DNA from 2 places in the Leptothrix cholodnii SP-6 genome. Region 1 is predicted to be linked to the other one. Evidence: predicted binding sites of a transcription regulator. Region 1 holds the regulator's gene; the other holds the start of a gene.
What was found. The regulator NrdR, encoded in region 1, represses ribonucleotide reductase genes. The targets are predictions, from matches to a motif close to CACNANATNTNGTG.
Positions count from the first base shown of each region.

Region 1 (3,407 bases):
TCGGCGTTGCCGCTGGCCTGGTCTTCGGTGGTGTCGCGGCTGTAGCTGTAGCCCAGGCTGGCGGCGGCGGTGTCGGCGCCGGGATGCAGGCCGGCGTAGGGATTGGCTGCGGGGGCAGTCGGGCCGCCCGACCACACGCCACGTTCGGCGCTGCCCCAGTGACCGGCGCGGCGCAGGTCGCGCACGATCAGGTCGGCGGTGGCGCGCAGGTCCTGGTTGAGGCGCGATTCGAGCAGCAGCCGGCGCTGTTCGGCCAGTTGCCCGACCACCAGCGCCGCCACGCTGGCCACCAGGAACAGCCCCAGCGCGATCGCCACCATGATCTCGATCAGGCCCAGGCCGGTGCTTCTGTCGGGCATGGCGGTCACAGGTTCCAGCAGCGCAGGTTGGTGGCGCTGTCGTTGCCCAGCGCGGAACTGCTGCCCGAGCGCATCTGCAGGCGGCCGCCGTCGACGTCGATCGCCAGGTGGCGGCAGGCGGTGTCCGCACTCTGCGCGCCCGATGCGCTGGCGCTGACGCGGTAGGCCGTGCCGGCGGTTTCGTCGGCGACGCTGGTGGACAACGCGTAGTGGCCGTCGGTGCTGGCGGCGCTCAGGCCGAGGCCGCCTTCACCGAGCGTGGCGGTGTAGGCCGGCAGCTGGCTGCGTCGGCGCTCCTGGGCCTGCTGCAGGCGGGCGAGGGCGGCGTAGGCATCGGCCCTGCGAGCCCGTTGCACCTGCTGCTGATAGCTGGGCCAGGCCAGCGTGGACACGATGGCGAGCACCGCCACGCCGATCAGCAGTTCGATGAGCGTGAAGCCGCGGTGTTTCAGCATGCTGCCACGCCGGTGATCGCCGTGCCCGGTGCGCACAACCGCAAGCGGCCCAGGATGTTCACGACATGACGCAGCACCGGGCCGTCGCCGGCCTGGATCTCGATGCTTCCGGTGGGGCTGAAGGTGCCGTGTCGCGGGTCGACGCGCATCGATGCGACGTTGGCACGCACCGCCACGGCGTTGCCGGCCCAGGCCTGGCTGCGCAGCAGTTCGGCACCCGGCTCGCAATTGCCGACGGGCTCGGCGCCGGCCACGAAAGTGCAGGCGCATTGGTCGGCATCGCCGCTGTGAACGAGGTAGCAGCTGCCGGCGCTGCCGCTGTGCACGCTGATGCGCAGGGCCTGGTTGAGGGCGACGCTGCTGCTGCGCAGGAAGTGCAGGTCGGCCTGCAACTGCGCCGATGCGCCGTCGAGATGCCTGCGTGCGACGAATGCCCGCATCGACGGCACGACGCTGGTCAGGATGATGGCGAGAACCGCCACCGTGATCAGCATCTCGATCAGCGTGAAGCCCTTGGCGGCCGGGCTGGCGGGGCTGGCAGAGGAGGGGGTCTCGGTCATGTCTGGCTGCGTGGTGTACAGCCAGTCTAGGCAGACGCCGCGGCGCCGGCGTCCCCATTAAGGGGGTGTCGATGGGGGATTGCGGTCGCGCGCGAGATCGTCCAGCGCCGCTCAGGACGCTCAGATTTCCTGGATCAGCTTGCTGAAGGCGTCGATGTCCTCGAACTCGCGGTAGACCGAGGCGAAGCGCACGTAGGCCACCTTGTCGAGGCGCTTGAGTTCGCGCATCACCATCTCGCCGATGCGCGAGGTGCTCATTTCGCTGGCGCCGCTGGTGAAGACCTTGTCCTCGATGCGGGCGATCGCGGCATCGATCAGGTCGACGCTGACATTGCGCTTGCGCAGCGCCAACGTCATCGAGGCGCGCAGCTTCTCGCGGTCGAACTCGCGCCGGTCGCCGTTCTTCTTGACCACCGCCGGCATCGCCAGTTCGGCGCGTTCGTAGGTGGTGAAGCGTTTGTCGCAGGCGCTGCAGCGCCGGCGCCGACGCACGGCGTCACCCTCGTCGGACTCGCGGGTCTCGACGACGGTGGTTTCAACGTTTCCGCAGTAGGGGCAGCGCACTGTCGGGTGGCGTCAGAGACCTGCCGCGACGCGAGGGCTCACTGGCCCCAGCCGCCGCCGGGCCGTCCCAAGGCGGCTGGGCGCCCCCTCGGGGGGCAGGAGCGCAGCGACGTGGGGGCTCACCGATACACCGGGAAGTCGCGCGTGAGTTGCGCAACCTGGGCACGCACGCGCTCGAGCACGGCTTCGTCGTTGGGCGCTTCGAGCACATCGGCGATCAGGTTGGCGGTCAGCACGGCCTGTTCTTCCTTGAAGCCGCGCGTCGTCATCGCCGGCGAACCCAGGCGGATGCCGCTGGTGACCATCGGCTTCTGCGGGTCGTTGGGGATGCCGTTCTTGTTGCAGGTGATGTGGGCCCGGCCCAGCAGCGCCTCGGCTTCCTTGCCGGTGATGCCCTTGGGGCGCAGGTCGACCAGCATCACGTGGCTCTCGGTGCGGCCCGAGACGATGCGCAGGCCGCGTGCAGTCAAGGTTTCAGCCATCGCGGTCGCGTTCTTGACCACCTGTTCCTGGTAGGCCTTGAACTCGGGCTGCAGCGCCTCTTGAAATGCCACCGCCTTGCCGGCGATCACGTGCATCAGGGGGCCGCCCTGGATGCCGGGGAAGATCGCGCTGTTGATCTGCTTGGCGACCGCGTCGGTCATCAGGATCAGGCCGCCACGCGGGCCGCGCAGGGTCTTGTGGGTGGTGGTGGTAACGACGTCGGCAAACGGCACCGGGTTCGGGTAGACGCCTGCGGCGATCAGGCCGGCGTAGTGCGCCATGTCGACCATGAAATAGGCACCGACCGCCTTGGCGACCTTGGCGAAGCGCTCGAAGTCGATGCGCAGCGCAAACGCCGAGGCGCCGGCGATGATCAGCTTGGGCTTGTGCTCGTGGGCCAGACGCTCCATCGCGTCGTAGTCGATGTCTTCCTGGGCGTCGAGGCCGTAGGAGACGACCTTGAACCACTTGCCCGACATGTTCAGCGGCATGCCGTGGGTCAGGTGGCCACCTTCGGCCAAGCTCAGGCCCATGATGGTGTCGCCGGGCTGCAGCAGGCCGAAGAACACGGCCTGGTTGGCCTGCGAGCCGGAGTTGGGCTGCACGTTGGCGTTTTGTGCGCCGAACAGCTGCTTGGCGCGGTCGATGGCGAGTTGCTCGACCACGTCGACGTGTTCGCAGCCGCCGTAGTAGCGCTTGCCCGGATAACCTTCGGCGTACTTGTTGGTCAGCTGCGAGCCCTGCGCGGCCATCACGGCCGGCGAGGTGTAGTTTTCGCTGGCGATGAGCTCGATGTGCTCTTCCTGGCGACGCACTTCGGCGTCGATCGCAGCGGTGATTTCGGGGTCGATGGCAGCCAGGGTCTGGGTGGCGCGGTCAAACATGGTGAGGCAGTCCGGTCGATGGTTGCTGGACCCCTGCCGCTGCGCGCGCAAGCAAGGCGGCGCACACGCGAAAACGGTGGGGCTGCCCAGGCGCACGGCTAA
Region 1 is NC_010524.1:3,230,356-3,233,762, reverse strand. Features, by position in the region: gene LCHO_RS14670 (PilW family protein) at 1-359, opposite strand, end outside; gene LCHO_RS14665 (type IV pilin protein) at 365-814, opposite strand; gene LCHO_RS14660 (GspH/FimT family pseudopilin) at 808-1,374, opposite strand; gene nrdR (transcriptional regulator NrdR) at 1,495-1,938, opposite strand; gene glyA (serine hydroxymethyltransferase) at 2,058-3,305, opposite strand; ZMP/ZTP riboswitch at 3,383-3,407, opposite strand, start outside.

Region 2 (3,407 bases), 2.1 Mb from region 1:
GTCCTTGACGTGCTGGGCCAGGTTGACCGAGCCGAGGTTGCAGACCGCGATCTCGCCGGCATTGGTGTTGAGCGTGATCTCGGTGCAGAGGTTCGACGAATGCACCACGCCCACATGCTGCTGCGGCGAGCGCACGTTGCAGGCGTCCTTGAAGGTGATCCAGGGGTGGCCGGTCTCGAACAGCATCGACAGGATCTTGCGCCACAGGTCGACCGCCCGCACGCGCTTGAAGAAGGTGATCTCGCCGCGGTCCGCGCGGGCTTCATAGGCCGTATAGGCGGCCTCGAAGGCAGTGCCGAACAGGTCGTGCAGGTCTGGGCAGTTGGCGGGCGAGAACAGCGTCCAGTCGCCGCCTTCCATCACGCGCTTCATGAACAGGTCCGGAATCCAGTTCGCGGTGTTCATGTCGTGGGTGCGGCGGCGGTCGTCGCCGGTGTTCTTGCGCAGCTCGAGGAACTCCTCGATGTCGAGGTGCCAGGTCTCCAGATAGGCACACACGGCGCCCTTGCGCTTGCCGCCCTGATTGACGGCCACCGCGGTGTCGTTGACGACCTTCAGGAAGGGCACCACGCCTTGCGATTCGCCGTTGGTGCCCTTGATGTGCGAGCCCAGCGCACGCACCGGCGTCCAGTCGTTGCCCAGGCCACCGGCGAACTTGCTCAGCAGCGCGTTGTCCTTGATGGCGTCGTAGATGCCTTCGAGGTCGTCGGGCACCGTCGTCAGGTAGCAGCTCGACAGCTGCGAGCGGCGCGTGCCGGCATTGAACAGGGTCGGCGTGCTCGACATGAAGTCGAACGCCGACAGCACCTCGTAGAACTCGATCGCACGCGCTTCGCGGTCGATCTCGTTGAGCGCCAGGCCCATCGCCACGCGCATGAAGAAGGCTTGCGGCATCTCGATGCGCTGCTTCCTGATGTGCAGGAAGTAGCGGTCGTACAGCGTCTGCAGGCCGAGGTAGTCGAAGTTCAGGTCGCGCTCGGCCTTCAGCGCCGCGCCCAGGCGAGCCAGGTCGAACTGCGCCATGCGCTCGTCGAGCAGTTCGGCGTCGACACCCTTCTTGATGAAGGCCGGGAAGTAATCGGCATAACGCGCCGCCATCTCGGCCTGCGTGACCTCCTCGCCCAGCACGTCGCGGCGGATGGTGTGCATCAGCAGGCGGGCAGTGACGCGGCTGTAGCTCGGGTCTTTTTCGATCAGCGTGCGCGCAGCCAGGATCGAGGCCTTGTAGACCTCGTCGATCGACACGCCGTCATACAGGTTGCGACGCGTCTCGGCCAGCACCGGCGCGCCGATCGCCTCGGGGCCCAGATCGGCGCACGCGGCCTCGATCAGGCCGGCCAGACGGGCCATGTCGAGCGGCACGCGCTGGCCGCGATCGGTCACCATCACGGCCGGCTCGGCCGCCACCGGCGCACGGCCCTGGCTGGCGCGCTCCTGGGTGCGGCGCTCGCGATACAGCACGTAGGCACGCGCCACGTCGTGGTGGCCGCCGCGCATCAGGCCGAGCTCGACCTGGTCCTGGATGTCCTCGATGTGGAAGCTGCCGCCGCTCGGGCGCGAGCGCATCAGGGCGCGCACCACCGCTTCGGTCAGGCCGTCGACGGTCTCGCGCACGCTGGCCGAAGCCGCACCGTGGGTGCCGTGCACGGCCAGGAAGGCCTTCATCAGGGCGACCGTGATCTTGTGCGGCTCGAAGGCCACCACCGCGCCGTTGCGGCGGATGATCTGATAGCCGACATAGGCCGACGCATTGGCCGCGGCATCGCGGTGGACCTGGCCGACGGTCGGCGCGCGAGAGACGTTGTGGACGGTGCCAGTGGCTTGCATCGGATCTCCTTGCATCGGTCCTGATCGGCTCAGGACCTGCACCGCGACGGCCAGCCGTCGCGGCAAAAAAATGCCCGCACGCACCAAGAAACTCAGCGCGAGGCAGGCGTGAAACAGAGTGGCGACAAGCGCCAGGAATGGGCTGCCCGCCAAGCGGACGAAAGCCCGGAGGCAACCCCTGCCGCATCAATCGGACAGCGCCCGGCGAGGCCTTCGAGAGGCGGTGCCGGGCCACATGGGCAGTGGCTTGTCTGGGCGAAAGGATAACACGGAGAGCACTACATCTAGTGCCAAAACCACGTCGAAGCACTAGCGCTAGTGTGCGGCGTGCGAATCGGCGCAGCAGCGCGGCTCTTGCATTTCAGGCCCTGCGCACGACCGCACGGCACGGCTGGGCGAGCACCTCGGCGGGCACCCACAGGCGCGCGCCGCGCAGATGACGGGCCAGCCGGCACCAGTCGAAACCGGCGCCGGGATCGTGTTTGCGCCCCGGTGCGATGTGCTCGTGACCGACCACCTCCCGCAGCGGCCAGGCCGTGCGTGCATCGCGCAGCAGGCCCGCCAGCACGCGGTATTGCGCGGGCTCGAAACGCTGCCCCTCGAGCCCTTCGAGCTCGATGCCCAGGCTGTGGTCGTTGCAGTTGGAACGGCCCCGCCAACTCGATGCGCCGGCATGCCAGGCACGCTCGCGCACATCGACGAACTGCAGCAGTTCGCCATCGCGCCGGATGACGAAATGGGCCGACACCTGCAGTCCGGCAAGGGTGGCGAAATAGGGATGCGCGGCCGGGTCGAGCCGGTTGGTGAAGAAGCGCTCGATCGCGTCACCGCCGTACACGCCGGGCGGCAGGCTGATCGAATGCACCACCGCCAGATCGATCGATGCACCCACCGGCCGCGACCCGAAGTTCGGGCTCGGCACCCGGCGCGCATCGCGATGCCAGCCACGTGACCATGCGCCGCTGCGGCGCATGCCGCACCCGGGTGTCATTCGAGGCCGGTGCCGTCGACGTCGTCGACCATCAGGCCCTCGCCGGCGACGTGGATGCCCAGGCGCGCCATGCGATAGCGCATCTGCCGCAGGGTCAGACCCATGCTGGAGCCGGCCGCGGTGCGGTTGTAGCGGTGGCGTTCGAGGGCGCGCACCAGCACCGCACGCTCGACCTCGTCGAGGTAGCCGACGAGGTCGGTCGGGATCGCCAGGTCGGCGAGGCTGGCCGGCGGGGCGCCGGTGTCCGCCACGGCAGCCCCCGGCGGCTGGGTCGCCTGCAAGGCGGTCGATGCGGGCGGCGCAACGCCCCAGCCGCCCTCGCCCGCGCGGGCCTGGCCACGCGGCAGCTCGAGGTCGTCGACACAGATCTGCGCCGCGCCGGACAGGGCCAGCGCGCGGTGCAGCAGGTTCTCGAGCTCGCGCACGTTGCCAGGGAAGTCGTAGCGCGCCAGGTGTTCGAGCGCCTGCACGGTCAGCCGCGGGATCTGGGTCAGGCCGGTGTCGGCGGCGATGCGTTCGAGCACGCGGGTGCACAGTTCGGGCAGGTCGTCGCTGCGCTCGCGCAAGGGCGGCACGCGGATCTGGATCA
Region 2 is NC_010524.1:416,536-419,942, reverse strand. Features, by position in the region: gene LCHO_RS01925 (ribonucleoside-diphosphate reductase subunit alpha) at 1-1,827, opposite strand, end outside; gene ampD (1,6-anhydro-N-acetylmuramyl-L-alanine amidase AmpD) at 2,189-2,818, opposite strand; gene LCHO_RS01915 (sigma-54-dependent transcriptional regulator) at 2,815-3,407, opposite strand, start outside.
Region 2: the regulator NrdR is predicted to act here: its motif matches at 2,104-2,117, upstream of LCHO_RS01925 (ribonucleoside-diphosphate reductase subunit alpha).